Microscilla marina ATCC 23134: one gene and its partner. The protein of the gene in region 1 interacts with the protein of each later gene in a pairwise test. Links are inferred from orthologs where the notes say so. Each region holds a gene or a part of one and is shown on either strand. Other genes may lie near its edges.

Evidence for each region.
Region 2: the proteins of M23134_RS36540 (region 1) and dnaE interact in binary tests that used the Escherichia coli proteins (3 or more experiments, as listed by UniProt). The link is inferred for Microscilla marina ATCC 23134 from one-to-one orthologs.

The regions. Positions count from the first base shown.
Region 1 is NZ_AAWS01000096.1:4,129-7,445, forward strand. The notes cover bases 220-3,216. They hold M23134_RS36540 (DNA polymerase III subunit gamma/tau), read left to right. Parts: upstream 220-852; coding sequence 853-2,580; downstream 2,581-3,216. Other genes in these bases: M23134_RS36535 (hypothetical protein), read right to left, coding at 220-694; M23134_RS36545 (hypothetical protein), read right to left, coding at 2,761-3,216. Outside these bases: more of M23134_RS36535, read right to left, coding at 1-219; more of M23134_RS36545, read right to left, coding at 3,217-3,237. UniProt on the Escherichia coli protein: Part of the beta sliding clamp loading complex, which hydrolyzes ATP to load the beta clamp onto primed DNA to form the DNA replication pre-initiation complex.
Region 2 is NZ_AAWS01000003.1:250,175-255,227, reverse strand. The notes cover bases 77-4,809. They hold dnaE (DNA polymerase III subunit alpha), read left to right. Parts: upstream 77-397; coding sequence 398-4,609; downstream 4,610-4,809. Other genes in these bases: M23134_RS03670 (hypothetical protein), read left to right, coding at 77-78. Also shown: more of M23134_RS03670, read left to right, coding at 1-76; M23134_RS03660 (DUF4291 family protein), read left to right, coding at 4,863-5,053. UniProt on the Escherichia coli protein: DNA polymerase III is a complex, multichain enzyme responsible for most of the replicative synthesis in bacteria. This DNA polymerase also exhibits 3' to 5' exonuclease activity. The alpha chain is the DNA polymerase catalytic subunit.

The DNA of each region.
Region 1 (3,317 bases):
TGTGGTGTTTTTTGGGGTATTGGACGTTGAGTTTGGTCAATATTATTCTTTTTGCTTTAGGCTTATTTACTTTGTCATATAGCCTTATATTTACCTTTAGGTCTAAGCTTGCTTCGTTATACAGTTGGGTAGACAGATGAAGCATTTGCCAGTGGTAGCATTTATAGCGATTTATATATTTCGCAAAGTGTTCTTCGTCTGTTTGATGTCTCAAGTCTACGTGAAGGGTTATACGAGTATCGACAGCAGTTTCTTCGTGTAATATGATCATCAGAGGAACGATAATGTCTTGGAAATAATCGGCTAATAGCTTGCTGTGAAGTTGGGTAATGTATGTATGGGTCCTGAAAATGACAAACATGACCAAAAATGAAGGGAACATAGACCAAAGGCTTAAGTTATGGAAGACGAAAATGAAAACCATTGGTCCTACAAAAAAGATGAGTAAACCCAAAGGGATGCCTACAATAGTTGTCCAAAAACTAAAATTACTTAGTTTTACACTCAAGGTTTGGTTATACAAAAGAATACCTTGAAATAAGTCGAGCCATTCTTGCGATGTTTTACTTCCGTGAATTTGTTGGGTGTTTACAACCTTCGCCTGCTCAGAGGTGAGCTGGGCAAGCACTTGTTTATAGTGAGGATATTTTACCCCATGAGTACGAGGTTTTTGGGTTGTAAGTAGACTATTCATACTGTTGGGTTTAGTGGGTGGTTGAATCAAATATACGAATGCTCACACATTTTTTTTGGGAAAAACTCCCAATATTTTTAACCCAATTCACTGGGGCGTTCAAGTAAACTTGCTATTTTTGCCACCCGTTTTTTCGAGAAAATTGTTAAATTGCATTTATGGAGAACTTTGTAGTATCGGCTCGTAAATATCGCCCTGCCACATTTGATACAGTTGTTGGTCAATCACACATTACCACTACGCTCAAAAATGCAATTAAGAGCAACCAACTAGCTCAAGCCTTTTTGTTTTGTGGTCCTCGTGGGGTAGGCAAAACCACCTGTGCGCGTATCCTTGCCAAAACTATCAACTGTTTGACTCCTACCGAAGATTTTGAAGCCTGTGGTACCTGTGAGTCTTGCGTGAGTTTTCAGAACCAAGGTTCGATGAATGTATATGAGTTAGATGCTGCCTCTAGCAACAGTGTTGACGATATTCGTAACTTGGTAGATCAGGTGCGCTATCCACCCCAAAGCGGCAAACGCAAGGTATACATCATAGATGAAGTGCACATGTTGTCTAACTCGGCGTTCAATGCTTTTCTGAAAACTCTGGAAGAACCTCCCGAATATGTGATTTTTATCCTTGCTACTACCGAAAAGCACAAAATTATCCCTACTATTTTATCTCGTTGTCAAATCTTTGATTTTAAACGCATTGAGGTAAAAGATATGAGTGGGCATTTGGCAAATATTGCCCAAAAAGAAGAAATTGAAGCGGAACAGGATGCGCTTGACCTAATTGCTCAAAAGGCAGATGGGGGGCTGCGTGATGCTTTATCTTTGTTTGACCTGATCACAACCTTTTCGGCAGATCGACACATTACTTACCAAAGTGTAGTAAAAAATCTGCATATACTCGATCATGATTATTATTTTAAAATAACAGATGCTTTATTGGCGCAGGATATGCCCCTGGTACTCTTGTACTTTGACGAAATTCTCAGAAAGGGTTTCGACGGTCATATTTTTATTGCGGGTTTGGGCGCGCATTTACGCAATGTCATGATGTGCAAAGATCCTGCAACTGTAAAACTGCTTGAGGTCTCTGAGAAGGTAAAACAACGTTTTGCTGAACAAGCCCAAAATGCCTCTGCATCGTTTTTACTATCTGCCTTGAACCTTGCCAATGACTGTGATTTGCACTATAAAAGCAGTAAAAATCCCAGGTTTTTTGTAGAATTGGTGCTGATGAAAATGGCCAACCTAAACAGAGTCATTGATTGGGCGCAAAACCCCGTAGAGATTGCAGGACAGCCCCCCGCTGATCCTGAAAAAAAAAAGCCTGAAACCAACGTAGCCGAGCAAAATAACAGCCATCAACAGCAGCAAGCCCCACCTCCGGCAAAAATGTCGCTGGAATATACCAAAAAGGAGAATCCCAAAACCCCCGTCATCCCTAATAAGCCTGATGTTACCCTAAAAGTAGATACAAGTAATGGGAGTGTACAAGCATCTGACAATACGCCTTTTACTAAGAAAGAATTGCTGCTTGCACTCAATGACTTTAAGGGCATTTTAAGAAACTTTCCGCAAGATGGGGAGAAGGCTAGAAAAGCCGCTGAATATTTGTCGGCAGGCGACATTTCTATAGAAAATGGGCACGAAATCACCCTCACTTTTAGTGACGAAGCGCAGGAGAAAGTGGTCGCAGCGTATTTGGAGAAGGTACAAAAAAACCTGCGTAATAAACTGAATAACCAGGCTTTAACCCTTAGTTCTAAGTATGTATATGTAGAGAAAAAGAAAAAGATATATACTCCTTACGACAAATTTCAGTATTTGAAAGAAAAACACACCAAATTGAACGATTTAAGTGCACGCTTTGGGCTAGAAGTAGATCTCTAAGGAATGGTGAGAAAATAAATTACCGATTTCGGGGTAGAGATTTTATTCTGAGACGAGGCACTTTTTGCGGGCGTAGCCATAGCTACGGCCAAAAAAAGTAACGAAGTATCAGGATGAAAGATTACTCCCAAACTGAAAAGTTATTTTTTTTCCATTCCTAAACAAGTTCCTTATATTATTTTATACCTTGTCGGCTTGCTCAAAGCGGTCATTGCCATTTACTTGAAACTCAACCTCAACACTGTCTTTGTGTGTATAGTCAAAAAATGCCACTACATGATGCTCTGTAATGATTGCCAGCTGTTTGTCGCGACAATAACGCCTCAAAAAACGCCAGCCTATGTTCATTGTGTGTAGTAGTTCCACAAATTCGTGAAAATTGTCAAGTTGGTCTAACCAATGCTTTTGTTGTTGGTATTCCAGAAAAAAGAAGTGGTTATGGGGGGTAACCGTGAAGTGACTTACCTCGTGAAAAACAAAACATATTTCAAGTGCTCCACCAAAAGCATAAAAATAAAACATATCGGTATATTGAGAGTCTGTATACAATTTTTTACCCAATACTTTCTTGTCAAATTTTTGGTAAACCAAGTATTCAGTGTCTCCTGTTTTTAAACCTTTGAGCTTGCCTGTTTTTAAAAAATCATAAATATTCATTGATTGAGTTTTTGGTTAAATCTGTCGAGTTTAATAACTAAATTGCCTAAGAATTGAGTTGTATAAATCTCACAATTAAA
Region 2 (5,053 bases), on another replicon or contig:
CCTGACTATCAAACATTTTTACTTGAATTTTTCACTTTAATGTTAAATCACCAGGCTATAGAAATGAAGCCAACCTGATTGCATTGTATATGACAAAACTTTATACTTCATCCAGCTACAGCCTCAATACCAGGGTTTTATCAACATATCCTTCTTTTACTATACCTGCCTAATGTGGGTAATCAGCTATCCACTTTAGCCAAAAAAAATGCCTCTGACGAAAGAAAAAGCAAAGAGGAGAGTACTCACAACGCAAGATGTAATCTTTATCAACATACCCTATTGAAGCCTTTCAAATCCCTCTTTTTTTTCGTAATTTAGAAGCTGCCTTAAAGTTAAGATTTCAACATGAGCGCCCTTAGGGGCTTAACTCATTGACTATAAAAAGACTCGCTGCATGTATTTAATTTTTGATACGGAAACTACCGGGCTTCCAAAAGATTTTAATGCGCCACACACCGATGTGGACAACTGGCCAAGGTTGGTACAAATTGCCTGGCAGTTGCACGACTACAATGGTAAGCTTGTCAGTGCCGAAAATATGATTGTAAAGCCTGAAGGTTTTACGATTCCTTTCAACGCTGAAAAGGTGCACGGTATTTCTACCGAAATTGCTTTGGAAGAGGGCTTGCCGCTGAATGAAGTGCTCGAAAAATTTGCGGTTGACATTGCCCGTTCCGAACTCATCATTGGTCATAACATTGGCTTTGATGTAAACATCATGGGAGCTGAGTATGTGCGGACTACTGTAGATAGTAAGCTTCACGAAGTACCGACTTATGACACCAAAAGCGAAGAAACCGCTGAGTATGTAGGCATTCAGGGGGGACGAGGCGGTAAATTTAAATGGCCTACCCTTACCGAACTTCACACCAAGCTTTTTAGTGAAAGCTTTGACGATGCCCACGATGCAGCATATGATGTGTTGGCAACTGCCCGTTGTTATTTTGGCTTGATCTCAATAGGTATTGCTCCACCCCTGGGCGACCTGGAAGCAGATGCTGTGGTGTATGAGCCTCCAGTGCTCGATGCTGCCAACTTTGAGAAACGTAAAAAGAAAAAAGGGATTAAAATCCCGGAGATATTTAAGGGAAAAGTAGATAAATTTATCCCTTTTTCTCACCTGCATGTACACTCTCAGTTTTCTATTTTGCAAAGTACAGCCAGCGTAGGCGGTTTGATCAAGTTTGCTAAAGAACACGGCATGCCTGCCATTGCTTTTACTGACCATGGCAACATGCACGCGGCTTTTAAGGCTGTAGGCGAAGGCGCCAAAAATGATGTAAAGGTGATTATTGGCTGTGAGTTTTATGTGGCTCAAGAGCGTACTAAGACTAAATTTACCAAGAGCGATCGCGACCGAAGATTTAACCAAGTATTGCTTGCCAAAGACCAGGAGGCTTACCACCGCCTCGCCAAACTAAGCTCTTTAGGCTATATAGAGGGTTATTATGCTGGTTTTCCACGGATTGGCAAAGACCTGATAGAAGAATATCACGAGGGCTTGATTGCCTTGACGGGTAACTTACAAGGCGAGATTCCTGATTTGATATTGAACCAGGGCGAGCACGAAGCAGAAGAGGCGTTTAAGTGGTGGCATAACTTGTTTGGCGATGATTTTTATGTGGAGATTATGCGCCACGGACAAGAAGAGGAAGAACGGGTAAATGAGGTGTTGCTTAAATTTGCGGCAAAATATGGGGTAAAACCCATTGCTACCAATAATGTGTATTACATTGGTGATGAAGATGCCGATGCCCACGACTCGCTGCTTTGTGTAAAGGGAGCTGACAAGAAAAGTACGCCCAAAATGTTTACGCCTGATATAAAGCGGCGTAACCTGCGTTATGGAATGCCCAATGAGGAGTATTACATGAAAACGCCGGAAGAAATGAACGAGTTGTTTTCTGACATTCCTATTGCTCTGGAAACCACTCAGGAAATTGTAGATAAATGCTCGCCTATCAAACTCAAGCGAGACATACTGATGCCTGTATATGAAATGCCGTCTGAGTTTGCTACTCAGGATGATTACTTGCGTCACTTGACCTACGAAGGAGCCACCAAACGGTATGGAGAGATTACAGAAGAAATAAGAGAGCGCCTTGACCATGAACTTAACATCATCAAATCGATGGGGTTTCCGGGGTACTTTCTCATTGTGCAAGACTTTATCAATGCCGCTCGCGACATGGGAGTTTTTGTAGGTCCCGGACGGGGTTCGGCAGCGGGTTCGGCAGTCGCGTTTTGTATTGGTATTACCAATATTGATCCTATCAAGTATAACCTGCTTTTTGAGCGTTTCCTCAATCCGGAAAGGGTAAGTATGCCTGATGTGGATATTGATTTTGATGACGAAGGGCGACAAGATGCCATTAATTATGTAATTGATAAATATGGTAAAAACCAGGTAGCCCAAATCATTACCTATGGTACTATGGCGGCTAAAATGGCCATCAAGGATGTAGCACGAGTGCTGGAGCTGCCTATTCCCGACTCAAACAAACTTGCCAAGTATGTGCCTGACAAACCGGGAACCAAGCTCAAAGACGCCTTTGCCGAAGTGCAAGAACTAAAAGATGTATTGGCAAGGCCTGAAGGCGATTTAGAAAATCAAGTGTTGCGCCAAGCCAAGATTTTGGAAGGGTCGGTCAGAGGTACAGGTATTCACGCTGCAGGGGTAATTATTGCTCCTGATGATTTGCTTAAATATATTCCGGTATGTACCTCTAAGGATGCCGACTTGCTGGTAACTCAGTTTGACGGTAAGGTGATTGAAGATGCCGGAATGCTGAAGATGGACTTTTTGGGGCTTAAGACCCTGACCGTGATCAAGGATGCCCTGCGAATGATTAAGAAAAACTATGACATTGACATAGACATGGACAAGATTCCATTGGATGATCAGGCTACTCTTGAGCTTTACCAAAACGGCGAAACCGTAGGAACATTCCAGTTTGAGTCGGAAGGAATGCGGATGTACCTAAAGCAGCTCAAACCTACCAACATTGAAGACCTGATTGCAATGAACGCCCTTTATCGCCCTGGTCCATTGCAGTTTATCCCCAACTTTATCAACCGTAAACACGGAACTGAAGAAGTTGAATACCCACACGATTTGCTGGAGCCTATCCTCAACAATACTTATGGGATTATGGTATACCAGGAGCAAATTATGCAGACTGCCCAGATTTTGGGAGGCTATAGCCTGGGGGGTGCCGATTTGCTACGCCGGGCAATGGGTAAAAAGAAGCTTGAGGAAATGGACCGCCAAGAGGTCATTTTCATGAAGGGAGCCAAAGAAATTCATGGGATTCCTGAAGAGAAGTCGAGGAAGGTTTTTGAGGTAATGAAAGAGTTTGCCAAGTATGGTTTTAACCGTTCGCACTCGGCAGCTTATTCGGTGGTGGCTTACCAAACGGCTTACCTCAAAGCTAATTACCCTTCTGAATACATGGCATCGGTGCTTACGCACAACATGAATAACATTGATAAGGTTACTTTCTTTATTGATGAAACCAAAAACATGGGGCTGCAAATACTGGGACCTGATGTAAACGAAAGTGAACAGAGCTTTACGGTAAACCCAGTAGGGCAAATTCGTTTTGGTTTGGGCGCAGTAAAAGGCACTGGCGACGCTGCCGTAGAAAATATCATAGAGGAGCGCAAAAAGAACGGTCCTTTTAAGGATATGTTTGATTTTGCCCGTAGGGTAAATCTGCGAACGGTTAACAAAAAATCTTTTGAGTGTTTTGCTCAGGCAGGGGCCTTCGACAATTTGGGCAAACTACACCGGGCGCAGTTTTTTGCTGCTATGCCCAATGATACGGCTACTTTTTTGGAACGCATCATCAAATTTGGCAATGCTTATCAAAAAGAGATAGAAAATGCCAAAACCTCTTTGTTTGGGGCAAGCGGGGCGGTCACTATAGCCCAGCCCAAGGTGCCTTATACCGAGCCCTGGAGCCAATTGGAAAAGCTGAACCGTGAAAAAGAAGTGGTAGGTTTTTATATGTCGGGGCACCCACTAGACCGATACCGTGCCGGAATGAAAAAATTTGGTGCGGTAGCCCTTGATAAAATAGAGTCTTTTCAGCACCAGGAAGTGACTGTAGCCTGTATTGTGACCAAAAAAGAATTAAGGCAAACCAAAAATGGCAAACCTTTCACCTCTTTTAGTATAGAAGATTACAGCACGTCGATGGATTTGGCTTTGTTTGGCGAAAGCCACGAAACATTAAGCGATCTGATTGAGGTAAATCAACTGATACTGCTCACGGGTAAAGTACAAAAGCGGTATGGTTCAGAAGATCGCTATGAGCTGCGCACCTCGCAGATAAAACCCCTCGAAGAGATGCAAGAGAAGATGTGTCGGGGGTTAGTTATTCAGGTAGACATTGCCAAGCTAAACGATGAGCTCATGGAAAAAATGGAAAAGGTAGCCCAAGAGAATACGGGTGAACACGAGCTTAAGATTTGGGTGTATGACTTGCAGGAACAACCTACTATGATGGTAGAGCTCAACTCACAGAAATACAAGGTACAGGCAGATGAACGATTGCAACAAAAGTTTGAATCGCTCGAACTGGCTTGCAAAATGGTGTATTAATATAGTTTCACAAGCTATTTATAAATATACAATACTCCGTAGTGATTTTAATCAAAGTTGGTTGCTGGTGATCAGTTATTGATGAATTTAAAAACTATTTAATGGGGTGTTTAGGCGTAAAACCGAAACGCTTTTAAAAATAAAGTGAGTACGCAATTTGAATATAAAGTACTGGTTTACAGCATTTAACAAGGTAAACATTTATTCGAATCAGCTATGGACTATCGACTAAATACTATGGACTATTGAATATATGCAAAAACAAATTTATGCTGCTTACGACGACGAAGGTTTGTTTGTGTATCAGGCATTTAAACCTAAAGTAGTGGCCACTGCTGCGGCTAAAGGTACTTTTGGGACTGGTTTTAATACCAATCGCCTTACCTGGATCAAGCCTTCGTTTGCGTGGGTATTGCAGCGCACCAAGTATGCTACCAAACACCG